3 regions of the Paenibacillus sp. MDV22-iso6 genome follow, and region 2 is predicted to be linked to each of the others. Evidence: predicted binding sites of a transcription regulator. Region 2 holds the regulator's gene; each other region holds the start of a gene.
The links. The regulator LexA, encoded in region 2, represses DNA repair genes until DNA is damaged. The targets are predictions, from matches to a motif close to CGAACATATGTTCG.
Positions count from the first base shown of each region.

Region 1: a site for LexA is predicted at 1,910-1,923, ahead of addB (helicase-exonuclease AddAB subunit AddB). Genes of this name have one in related genera too.
Region 3: a site for LexA is predicted at 2,007-2,020, ahead of AC4PM4_RS27110 (carbohydrate kinase). Genes of this name have one in related genera too.

Region 1 covers NZ_JBZVDZ010000004.1:144,158-148,620, reverse strand. Annotated here, with positions in the region: gene AC4PM4_RS12715 (Na/Pi cotransporter family protein) at 1-49, opposite strand, end outside; gene AC4PM4_RS12710 (class I SAM-dependent rRNA methyltransferase) at 417-1,793, shown strand; gene addB (helicase-exonuclease AddAB subunit AddB) at 1,988-4,463, shown strand, end outside.
Region 2 covers NZ_JBZVDZ010000009.1:180,383-184,845, forward strand. Annotated here, with positions in the region: gene AC4PM4_RS24510 (HAD family hydrolase) at 221-1,027, opposite strand; gene AC4PM4_RS24515 (hypothetical protein) at 1,055-1,567, opposite strand; gene AC4PM4_RS24520 (DUF896 domain-containing protein) at 1,694-1,903, opposite strand; gene AC4PM4_RS24525 (LysM peptidoglycan-binding domain-containing protein) at 2,000-2,377, opposite strand; gene lexA (transcriptional repressor LexA) at 2,682-3,308, shown strand; gene AC4PM4_RS24535 (aldehyde dehydrogenase) at 3,421-4,463, opposite strand, start outside.
Region 3 covers NZ_JBZVDZ010000012.1:70,325-74,787, reverse strand. Annotated here, with positions in the region: gene AC4PM4_RS27115 (hypothetical protein) at 1-368, shown strand, start outside; gene AC4PM4_RS27110 (carbohydrate kinase) at 694-1,788, opposite strand; gene AC4PM4_RS27105 (NupC/NupG family nucleoside CNT transporter) at 2,116-3,297, shown strand; gene AC4PM4_RS27100 (nucleoside hydrolase) at 3,321-4,250, shown strand.

The sequences.
Region 1 (4,463 bases), on a different contig from region 2:
AAAAGATAAGAAGCCCATATAACAGGGGCAGCACAACATCTCTGAACATGAGTTAACATCATTCCTTCCGTGCATATCCTTATTCTCATCCTATGAGTAAATAAGGACAACCATGACAGGCTAACGGAATTCTGGAGTCAACAGCATTTGAAAGACCTATAAGTTTCCTTAACGGTCACCCAAATTACCACCACAATTCAAAAGATACGGAGACTCTGCAAACGTAGCGAAGGGGATGGAATTGGAACTGGAACTGTAGAAGCTAAGCGTGCGCCTTTATCCCCGGATTTTCCCTTTCGAGAAGGGAATCAGAAAAATCTGGGGATAACAGCGATCGAAGTCCAATCCATCACCGCAGCGGTCTCTCTTGCACCAAGCCTATCTTTTCAACTAACTATGAAAGAAGTGGATCTATCTTGCCATCAGTTACACTGGAACGCAGCCGCAAAAAGCGGCTTGAACATGCACATCCATGGATATATAACAATGAAATCGCCTCTGTTGAAGGAAAACCCGAGCCGGGAGATCTGGTCAACGTATTGAATCATCAAGGTCGCTATCTTGCGACGGGATACTATAATCCTGCATCTCAAATCACAGTTAGAGTCGTGGCCTATCAACCTTTGGAGTTTGAACAGATGGATACCGCGTTTTTTGCAGCGCGTTTCCGCGATTGCTTGCGCCACCGGGAGCGTTTTATCCAGGATGGAGAGGCATACCGTCTCGTTTATGGGGAAGCTGATTTCCTGCCAGGACTGATTGTTGACCGTTTTGGCAGCATCCTTGTAGTTCAATTGCTCACATTGGGTATGGACCGTTGCCGCGAAGCAATTGTACAAGCTCTAATTGAAGTAATGCAGCCGGAAGGCATCTATGAACGCAGTGATGTATCCATTCGTGAACTGGAAGGTTTGGAGCAGACGAAGGGACCATTGTACGGGGAGTGCCCGCGTCATGTCACGGTAACGGAGAATGGATTGCTCATTAAGGTGGATATCGTAGAAGGCCAGAAGACAGGGTACTTCTTTGACCAGCGAGAGAATCGTGCAGCCATCGAACCACTTATGAAGGGTTGGGGTTACAAGAGTGGCATTACGCTCCAACAGATCGAGCAGGATGGTACGCAGCAGTTGCTTCCTGTGAATAAAAGTGGCAAGGTTGTGACGTTCCCTTATTGGGATGGGGCTACTGTGCTGGAATGTTTCTCCCACACAGGCAGCTTCACATTGAACGCCTGCAAATATGGAGCCAAAAAAGTAACATGTCTTGATATCTCAGAGCATGCGATTGAAAGTGCACGTACCAACGTAGAGCTGAACGGTTTCACTGACCGGGTTGAATTTGTCGTTGCGGATGCATTCCAATACTTGCGTGAGCAGGTGAAAGGCCTCGATGAGCGTAACGTACGTGCACGTGCTGGCGAACAGAAAGTGGATACGTCCAAGGCGCTTGCAGCCAGTGGTAAAACATTTGATGTGGTCATCCTCGATCCGCCAGCCTTTGCCAAAACGAAATCAGCAGTCAAAGGCGCATGCCGTGGATATAAGGATATCAATCTGCAAGGAATGAAGCTGGTGAATGAGGGCGGGTATCTGGTAACGGCAAGCTGTTCATATCACATGCGTCCGGATCTCTTCCTGGAAACCATTGCGGATGCAGCCGAAGATGCAGGCAAAGTACTGCGTCTGATCGACTGGAAAGCAGCCGGTAAGGATCACCCGCAAATTCTGGGCGTAGACGAAGGTCATTACCTGAAATTTGCCATCTTCGAAGTGCGCAGCAAAAAGAATTAATCGAGCGATTTCCATTTAAGTCGCACATACATTTACGCAAAGAGTCCACAGTTTTCATAAGCTGCGGGCTTTTTGCTATGCTCGTGCATATGATCTCTGGAATTGCCGGATAGTGGCAAACGTATGTTCCGAACCAAGTCAGATATGTTATACTGGGAATTAAAATCTGTTCGTGATGGTTTGGAGGATTAAACATGTCCGTACGCTTTGTTATTGGCCGGGCAGGCAGCGGCAAGAGTACGCTGATTACCCGGGAAATCACATCCCTGCTACAAAAGGAACCGCAAGGTAAACCACTGATTCTGCTGGTCCCGGAACAGAGTTCGTTTCGAACCGAACAGTCACTGGTTTCTTCAGGTGCTATAAAAGGTACCATGCGTGCTGAAGTGCTTGGTTTTCGCCGATTGGCCTATCGGGTAATGCAGGAGGCAGGTGGTTCTGCACGTATTCCCATTGGAGCTGAAGGTAAAAAAATGCTGCTCTACAAAGTGCTCCAGCGTCGTAAGGAAGAATTGAAGCTGTTTGGAGCATCAGGCAGTCAGCTGGGATTTATAGGAGACTTAAATGATTTATACAGTGAGTTTAAACGTTATGAACTTGACCCTACTTCACTGGAAGAAGGACTTTCCGCATGGAATACTTCCTCTTCTGCACCGATTCTGGGAGACAAGCTGCATGACTTGCTTCTTATATACCGTGATTATGAAAAAGAATTAACCGAACTATATATCGATGATGAAGACACGTTGACTGAACTAACAGAGCGGTTGCCGGAGAGCGCGTTGCTGCAAGATGCACAGATCTGGATCGATGGATTTCAGGGATTTACCCCGCAGGAAATGAGTGTCATTGGAAGACTGATGCTGCAAGCTTCTTCCGTCACAATTGCATTGACGTTGGATCGTGCTTACGACCACGGCGCACTTCCAGGAGAACTGGAGCTGTTCCATCCCACAGCGAGTGCATATGCACGTCTCAAAGGCATGGCTGAGGATCTGGGTGTTCTTAATGAGACAACCGTGCTTCAACCGGAAGTTTTGCCAAGATATGAAGGCAGTCCTGGACTGGCGCATTTGGAGGCTGGCTTTGATCGTAGAGTCCGCTGGAAGAGTGAGGGGCGTGATGCGGGTGTCCGACTTTACGCCGCTGAGAACCGCCGGGCTGAGATGGAAGGAGCACTTCGTGAGATGCGTCGTCTGGCGCAAGATGAAGGTGCGCGTTATCGAGATATGGCAGTGCTCGTTCGTCAGTTGGATACATATGCCGACATTGCTGAGCCTCTATTCAGGGATTATGGCGTGCCTGTCTTTCTGGATCGGAGAAGAAATGAACTACATCATCCATTATCGGAATTTATTCGTTCAGCACTCGATATCGTTCGCCGTCGCTGGCGTTATGAGGATGTATTTCGCTGTGTGAAAACGGATCTGCTGCTTCCACGGGGCGGTTCCATTACACGTGAAGATATGGACCAGCTCGAAAATTATATATTAGCTTGCGGAATTCACGGATACCGCTGGACAGATGGCAAGCCATGGAAGTATGTACCCAGCCTGTCCCTGGAAGACAACGATCAGGATGTCCGCAGCCGGGGCCGGGAACAAATGCTGTCCTTAATGGAAAAATGCCGTACGGTGATTGTTGATCCACTGGGTGCTTTTGAGAAACGAATGAGCAAGGCAAAGACAGCTAAAGACCAATGTGCGGCGCTTTACAGATTACTGGAAGATGCCGAGATTCCTTGGAAGCTGGATCAGATGTCTGCAGAAGCCAAGGCTCAGGGTGATCCGGAACGTTCGAGAGAGCATCGTCAAATGTGGGGTGCCGTCCTTGATCTATTAGATCAGATGGTTGATATGATGGGGGCCGAACGGCTGGATATCGATTTATTTGCCGGGCTAATGGAGACCGGATTAACCGAACTGAAGCTGGGACTTGTTCCTCCAGCGCTTGATCAAGTGTTGATTGGATCGATGGATCGTACACGTCTTCAGGGTATCAAGTACGTATTTATTCTGGGTGCAGTAGAGGGTGAACTGCCTGCTGTCCCTCAAGATGATGGTGTATTATCTGAGCAGGAACGGCTGCTGTTGACGGAGAGAGGTTTGGGGCTTGGGCCAGGAGCAACAAGACAAATGTTGGATGAACGCTTTCTGATATATACAGCCCTGACAGCGGCGAGCAATCAGTTATGGCTGAGTTATCCCGTTGCAGATGATGAAGGGAAAACATTGCTACCCTCAGAAATTGTACGACATGTACGGAAGATGTTCGGTCTGCATGAGCAGCCATTACTTGCCCAGCCGCCGGTTACAAATGCTGAAGAGGTGCACTGGTCTTATGTTATTCATCCTGGTCAGAGCCTCTCTTATCTCATCGGACAGTTGCGCAGATGGCGCCGTGGAGAAGATATTTCTGAAATGTGGTGGGCGATCTATAACTGGCATGTCTCTCGGGAGACAAGCAGACCTCAGCTGAAACAATTGCTTGGATCGGTCTTTTATCGCAATCGGGCGTTACCTCTGCGTACGGCTACCAGCCGTAGATTATATGGTACAGAGGTAAGGACTAGTGTCTCTCGAATGGAGCGTTTTGTGGCGTGTGCGTTCTCCCATTTTGCATCCCATGGACTGCGGCTGAAAGAGCGCCAGTTGTACCGCTTGCAAGCCC
Region 2 (4,463 bases):
TATTCGCTACATTCATTCGCATACTAGTCATACTAGTATGTTAGTTATATTCTAAATCAGCAGTTCTATAATTTCAATAACTTTTAATAAAAAATTTCATCTTTTGTTATTACGGTATAGTTCAAGCTGTCCCAACACAAAAAAAACATTGTTAGGTTTTATGGATAAAATACATCTCATAAAACCTAACAATGTTTGAGTAGTACACTAAAAATACGATTTATGATGCACTCATTGAGAATTCAGCAATGATTCGTTCCAATTCGGATAAATGCTTGATTTGATGGTCAGGCACATACGATTCGGTATTCTCTTTATTCTCACGGTTAATCCAAACAGATTGAATACCTGCAGACAATGCTCCACGAATATCAGTCGTAAGCTTATCTCCAACCATCATACTCTCCTCAGGTTGCACTCCCAGCTTACTCAATGCGTGCTCGAAGATCGAAGGATCAGGTTTGCCTTTACCGAACGAACCCGAGATAATAATTTCGTCAAAAAAAAGAGCCAATTCAGGAACGCCGTCAAGCTTCTCTTGTTGTAAAGCAGGACAGCCGTTGGTTAAAAGCAAAAGCTTGAACTTCCCTTGTAGATGACTCAACGTTTCCATCGTTTCTTCATAGACATGGGGTCTTGATCTCCGCTCCGCCCCAAATTGTAAGGCGAGTTGTTCCGCCAGATCTTCACGATCAACACCCAACTTTAACAAGCCACGACGCCATGACTCTTTACGATATGCGGGTGCAAGCTGCTCCAACTGGCGAAACTCCGGCTGATCCCCACCCGTGAAGTTAGCCCAAAGACCTTCAAACGGGTTAATCCCAATCATTTTGGTAAACGAAAAAGTTTCATAAGACTCATACAGATTACGTGCCTCATTACGAACAGCTTCTTCAAGGTCTTCGGGTTTAACGCCCGTCTCTTGAGCTGCGATCAAGCAAGTCTCATGAAAGGCCTCTCGAACACTGCGCTCATCCCACAGTAAAGTATCATCTAGGTCGAACAAAATCGCTTTTAACGCCATTTCGGTCATCTTCCCCTTTATGCAAAATTACTTTTTCTCGTATGTTTCCACGGTGATCTGATGTGCTTTGGCGAATTTCAGAAGACGTTCAGTAATTGCATCAGTATCATAACGATTCAGTAGTTTGGTAAATACCCATCTCTTACCTCGTGCATTATGCTCAATCACAACCGTACCTGGCTCAATTCTGAATTTCACGATATCGTCGACTCCAATTGAACGCTCACGGTTCCCTTTTGTCGTCAAAATCCGGTTACTTCCTATTTTGACATAAGGACGACGGAGCATGAAGATGACTGCCAAAAATACATACAGCAACAAGGTCACCCAGTCCCAAGTGGTCATCGGAGCTTTGACAAGAAATGTACTCATAAAGAGGTACAGGAATGCTAGTCCGATCAGAAAAATAGGAAACAGAAGACTGCGTCCTTTAAATACGTCCTCACCTGGTGTGCCAGAAACCGGTTTACCGCTTTTTTTACGTTGCTGATTCAACTGCTTAGAATTTTTTCGAACCGTTCTCTCGAACGAACGCGACATGAGAATCCCCCTTAGATGTTCTTTGTATCGGCTTACATAACTGCAAACCAACATTTCCCCCTATAATTTGCAACCTCTAGATAACAGGAAAAAACCTAAATATCATAATGATATCATTAGGTTTCCTTAATGTTTGAGTTTGCCTTGGTGGCCTTGATCGTTCTCATCATCTACAATTTCAATCGTATCCAGTTGTTGTCTGAAATTGCTTCGAATGTTATTCAAATAGATTTCTCTAAGTTTGGCACGTTCAGCGAGCTCTTCCTCTGTCAATCCAGTGGATTTTTGCTTACGGGCCAATTCATTAATACGTGCTACCAGACTATCTATATCCAAGCTTGTCCCCTCCAAAAATACAAAGTCATATTAACTTTGACATGTTAAGGGCAGCTTGTCAAGCTGACACGCATTAGCGCGTGTGGATATGCAGCTTTAATCTGTGAATTGAGGCAGTATTAAGACTTGTCCCACCTGTATTGAAGTTGAATGAAGTTGATTCACTTTCTTGATTGCTTCTATATATACACGTGTATCCATTGTTTCAGGTTTGTGATCCAATGATATACTCCATAGTGTATCTCCTTGTGAAACTGCCATCTTCCCTCCAGGCAATAAATCGTTCTCATTGCCAGCGAACACAGTGAGTACTGTACTGCATCCAACCAGTATAATTAAGCTTACGATTATTAATTTCAAGACCCAAGTTGGGACATTACCTTTTGCAAAAACCTTCTTAAAATTCCTTATGTTAGTTTCAACCACTTCTGAACGCACCGGTTCGTAAATGCTTTGATAAGTAGAATATCTCATTAAATATCGACCCCCAAACGTTTGTTCCTATCCGTTGAAATCAATATAACACGAACACTTGTTTTGTACAATAACTTTTTAGAACAATTGTTCGCTTTTTTTGTTGCATCCTACATTCTATTATCTTTCTTCTATTGTATTGGAATTGTCATTTGCAGTATTTGATTAGACTAAAAGAAAATTTTCATCTTAATTCGCAAAAAAACATTGATTTTATGGCATTTTATTTAGAACTTATGTTTGTACGAACGGAGGTTCTATGTTATAATTTTCCCAAACGTTACTAAAATGGGGTTGATACGGTATGTCGAAGATATCCAGCAGGCAACAGGCTATTCTGGAGTTTATACGCAATGAAGTCCGGTTGAAGGGGTATCCTCCTTCCGTACGCGAAATTGGTGAAGCCGTTGGGTTGGCTTCCAGCTCTACAGTACATGGACATCTGGATCGTTTGGAGAAGAAAGGTCTGATTAGACGTGACCCAACCAAACCAAGAGCCATTGAACTTCTCAGCCAGGAAGAGTCAGAGCATTCACATCAGTTTGCTCACAGCGTTGCTCGCATTCCTGTCGTGGGTAAAGTTACTGCAGGGGTTCCGATCACAGCAACAGAAAATATCGAAGATTACTTCCCTCTTCCTACGCATTATGTAGGCGAACAGAAAGTATTTATGCTTTCGGTCGTGGGAGACAGTATGGTTGAAGCAGGCATTGTTAACGGAGACTATGTTATCGTACGTCAGCAGCAAACTGCAGATAACGGCGATATCGTAGTAGCCATGACTGAAGACGATGAAGCAACGGTAAAAACGTTCTACAAAGAGAAAGATCATATTCGTCTTCAACCGGAAAATTCGACTTTTGAACCGTTGCGTTTGAAACACGTTAGCATCCTGGGCAAAGTCATTGGCCTTTTCCGTGATATTCATTAATATGTATTGAAGTTGTACAGAAGTCTCACAATAAGATACAAAAAGAGGTTGTCCCGTTCAACGGGACAACCTCTTTTTTCTTATACAACTTATATTGTTCTACGTTAGTAGATTATTCGCTGCGTTTAAGAATGCTTTTATGATGAGAGAACACATCAAAACTCTGTTGACCATGGTAGGAACCCATTCCACTTTCTCCTACGCCGCCAAACGGAAGATAATGTGATGTCATATGAGACAATGTATCATTAATGCAACCACCACCAAAAGATACTTGATTCAGAACCTGATTCTGCAGATCCTCATCCTGAGTGAAGAGATATAATGCCAGTGGTTTTGGACGGCGAACAATCTCATCTAGCATGGGATTGAGGTCGGTATACTTAAATACAGGAAGAACTGGACCAAAGATCTCTTCTCGCATCACTGGGGATTTCCAATCCACTTCGCCCAGTACTGTTGGTTCAATGAGCAGCTGATTACGTTCAGAACGTCCACCGATCATTGCTTTGCCATCTTGGAGTAACACCGATAAACGATCAAAGTTACGTGCGTTGACAATGTGCGGGAAATCAGCATTTCTCATCACATCGTCTCCAAATTTATCCTGAATTTCTGCACCGATCAATTCCAATAATTTGTCATGTACTTCCTCGTGCACAAGCAAATAGTCTGGAGCGACACAGGTTTGCCCAGCATTCAGGAATTTACCGCGCACAATGCGCTGAGCTGCCAGCTTCAAATCTGCATCCTGGTGGACAATGACCGGACTCTTACCACCTAGTTCTAACGTAACTGGAGTCAAATGCTCAGCAGCTGCCTTCATAACAATGCGGCCAACACCTGTACTGCCTGTAAAGAAAATATAATCAAACTTTTCTTTCAACAATGCCGTACTCGTCTCGACTTCCCCTTCCATAACTGCCAGGTACTCACTAGGAAATATCTCATGAATCAAATCATAAGTCAGACGTGACACGGCTGGGGTTAATTCAGACGGCTTAATAATGGCACAGTTACCCGCAGCAATGGCTCCAATTAGAGGCCCGAAAGCCAGTTGGAACGGATAGTTCCATGGTGCAATAATAAGAGCAACTCCATAAGGTTCAGGATAAATTAAGCTTGTTCCATCAGGTATAGCAGAATTTGTAGGCA
Region 3 (4,463 bases), on a different contig from region 2:
TTTCAAGCTATGGTCTGCTCGCGATCAACTTCCGCAGATTTTTTGTTCAAATTCTTGAATCCAATGTAGGGGAGCCACCAACGACCACTCCGTTCTGGGAAGGATCGACCTTTTCTCAAATCGAGCCTGCCATGGCCTTTCAATTCGGTATTCCAATCTTATTAGTGAGGGAGAAAGGCACTGACGTCAGTAATGGAATTTGGGCCGGAGGAATCACACCTCTCAACATATTTGTTGACTGGGATTCCGACAACCAATCCGTAGACGATTTCTTTAACAGTGTTCAATGGAGAGAAGTTTTTGCTTATTGGGCTGCAGAGGTAAGGGGTAACTATTTGCTTCGCACGGAGCCGTTGTTCAATAATTAATATGAATTAAAAGATTCACTGTTATTGACGATGAAATCTTTGCGTAGATTGCAATGACGTACTCGTTCACCTCATACCTGTGCATGAGGTCACTTTGGATTCGCCCTTTTTTGACCTTATAGATGCCAGTTTATTTAATGTTGCCTCAACCACACGATTTCATGATCCCCGACAGATTACGGAAAAGCAAAAAAGCGACCTAATACGGTCGCTTTTTTCAAAGTTTGGTGGAGGCATGGGGATCGCCTACATAGTTATTGTTAAACCAACGTCCTATTTGACTCGCCATAGACATCGCGCATTTAATGTAGCGAAGAAGTAAATATTATCGTGAATATACCTGTACGACTTCATGTATTTTTTCAGGTTTTAAAGATGTGCAAATTGATTCTTCCGTTTGAAGGGTAAGAACAGCACCGGCAAGTCCCAGCTGGCACGCGCTATGAAGCGATTCATTGTTCATGATTCCATATATGGCACAAGAAGAAAACGCGTCACCAACCCCTGTGGTATCCACAATATCCGTCTGGATAGCAGGTAAATGTCCAGATTCCTCCGAGGAAGAATAATACGCCCCCTGATCGCCAAGCGTAATCATTACTTGTTTAACGCCACGTTCTCTAATTTTTTCACACGCGATCTGGCAATCCTCAATTGAGTCAATTCTCATGTCGGCAAGCACCTCTGCTTCAACTCGGTTGGGGAGCAACAGTTCTACTCCGTCGAGACGAAATGGAAGTTTTTGCGCCTTGGCTGCAGATGTAGGATCTATGTACAAAGGAATATGTTCATCGGCACAACGTTTAATGATATAGCTGATACATTCCTTAGGAATATTCGTATCCATAAAAACGGCTTGCGAGGAAACGATGTAGGACCACTTCTCCTCAAACATGGACGTCGTCATTTTTTCATATATTTGCATATCATCCATCGAGACCACGCTCTCACCGGTTGGATCCAGAAGAGTGATGAAAATCCCAGTCCGCTCAGTTGGCAACACCCAAACTTGACTAACATCAACACCTTGGCTCTTTATTTCATTTAGGATCCAGTCGCCTTCTTTATCGTCTCCAACACAAGTCATAATGGAAGTATTACAATTGAGCCGGCTTAAATTTTCAGCAACGTTGCGTGCTGCGCCGCCGCAGGATTCATTGATTTTTACCGGATTGGATGAAGAATAACTGATCATCTGATTGGATCGCGCTTTCTTGTCTATGTTGGCCCCTCCAATACAAACAACCGACGAGTCTTCCCGTAAAATATAAGCCCGTCCCTTGATTTCACCGCGTCTGGTCAAGCTGGCAATATAATTGGCAACCGTCGGACGGGATAAACCAACCTTAGCGGATAACTCTTGTTGAGATATATAAGGATTCATTTTTATATGGTCTAAAATTTGTTTTTCTTTATCCACGAAGTAACCTCATTTCTTCTTATATTCCTCAATACAACCGCGTGTTTGTCTGTCGTATTCATTATACAACTAAAATTACCTTCAAATGAATTCATGCAGTAGTGCCATGCGAAATTTAGCCATTTGTTATGGATTGTTATGGATCTCTAGCATCATGATTTAATTTTGTGTATTGACACAATAAAATGAAAGCGTATACTAAACATATGTTTTATATATAAACATTTGTTTGTAACTATTAGGAGGTGTACATTGGCTGTTAATTATCTTGTGGACAGACAAGTCAATCTTGCATGAGACATTGGCATTAACATGGAGGAGATATACATGGATTTTGTTTTCTTACTAACTGGCCTTCTTCTTGTTTTTATTATTGGTTTTGCAGTAAGCAACAATCGCAAAAAAATAAAATACAACCGTGTTCTGATCATGTTGGTCATACAGATCCTTTTGGTTTACTCTATGATGAACACGAGTATAGGGATCATTGCGATTACAAAAGTGGGCTTGTTGTTTGAAAAGCTGATGGGGATTGCCAATGCGGGAATACAGTTTGTATTTGGCGGCTTGGCGAATGAAGGTCAAGTCCCGTTTTTCCTTGGCGTGTTAATGCCCCTTGTGTTCATGTCTGTATTGATTGGAATTCTGAATTATATCAAAGTATTGCCTTTCCTCATTAAATATTTAGGTCTGTTTCTAAGCAAAATAACGGGAATGGGCAGACTTGAAAGTTATTTTGCCATATCTACATCTGCACTTGGACAACCGGAAGTATTTTTAACCATTCTCAAACAAATCCCTCATCTGTCCAAAGAAAGATTATATACGATTTGTACATCTGCAATGAGTGCAATAAGCATGGCGATGGTTGGAGCATACGCCAATATGCTGGAGCCCAAGTTTGTTGTAACGGCTGTTGTATTGAATATTTTCAGCGCTCTTATCGTTGCCAATATAATTAATCCATATGATCTGGATGAGGATGAGGACTTAGTTGAAATTGAGGAAAAAGAACGACTACCATTCTTCCGAATGGTTGGGGAAAGCGTAATCGATGGTTTTAAAATCGCCATTATTGTTGGTGCCATGCTGCTCGGATTTATCTCCCTGATGGAGCTGGTCAATGTGATTTTCCAAAGCGCATTACACATTTCATTCGTTACGGTAATTGGTTATATTTTTGCGCCAATCGCCTTCTTAATGGGAGTTCCGTGGACAGAAGCTGTACAAGCAGGCGGAATTATGGCTACCAAACTGATTACGAATGAATTTGTTGCTATGTTGAGCTTTGGTGATATGTCGAACCAATTCTCCTCGAAAACGGTCGCTATTATATCTGTTTATTTAGTTAGTTTCGCAAATTTCGGAACGCTAGGCATCATCTCCGGATCAATCAAATCGATCAGCGACAAGCAAGGAGACCATGTTGCGAAGTTTGCTCTTAAATTGCTGTTAGGTTCAACATTAGCATCTGTTATTTCAGGCACAATGATGGGACTTGTCATGTAAATAAAACGTAGAGGTGAAATATAATGACAACAAGAAAAGTGATTATGGATTGTGATCCAGGACATGATGACGCCATTGCGATTATTTTAGCTGCTGCACAACCGGAATTGGAGATTCTAGCGATTACAACAGTTTCCGGAAATGCAGAAATTGAAAAAACGACTCAAAATGCTTTACAAATTTGTGATTTGATTTCGTTAAATGATGTTGTGGTTTCAAAAGGTGCCAGTGAGCCTTTGGTCCGATTACGTGAAAATGCTCCTGGCATTCATGGGGAGTCAGGCTTGGATGGTCCTAAGTTTCCTGAACCTTCCCGCAGCTGGAGCGAAGAACATGGCGTTGATACCATTATTAGACTTGTAAAAGAGTCGACAGAGCCAGTTACCCTTCTTCCAACAGGACCGTTAACCAATATTGCGTTAGCATTAACAAAAGCACCGGAAATAAAAAGCAATATTGATGAAATTGTACTCATGGGCGGCGGAACTATCGGCAACTGGACACCAACTGCTGAGTTTAATATTTGGGCTGATCCAGAAGCCGCAAAAAAAGTTTTTGATAGCGGTATTCCAACCGTAGTAATGGGACTGGATATTACACATCAAGCCTTGGCGACCAAAGAAGTCATCGACGAAGTAAATAAAATCGATAACCATGTCGCTAAAATAGTGGGCGAACTACTAGTATTTTTTGCATCGACCTATAAAGAAATGTTCGATTTTGATGGGGCACCGGTACACGATGTCTTAACTGTGGCCTATTGTGTGGCACCAGAATTGTTCAAGACTAAAGATGTGAATATTGTCGTGGAAACGAAAGGTGAGTATACCGCGGGAACAACCCTAGTTGATCTGCACGGGGTTACTGGTAGAAAAGTTAATGCTAAGTTTGGTTTAGAACTTGATGTAGACGGTTTTTGGAAACTAATGATTGACGCACTTAAAAAATACTAGAATCTAGTGATAGCACCTTTGGTTTGCTTCGTGCATGTTGATTTACTTTTTTTAAAATTTCCTGGAGCTGTTTTCGATCTCCAAACGTCTTGACCACCTCCGTTTTTATTATTGTTAAGGTTATTATATTAAAAACTGAAAAACCACCAATCAGAACGCTGATTGATGGTTTTTGCTCACTCTAATGGAGGCGAGGGGAGTCGAACCCCTGTA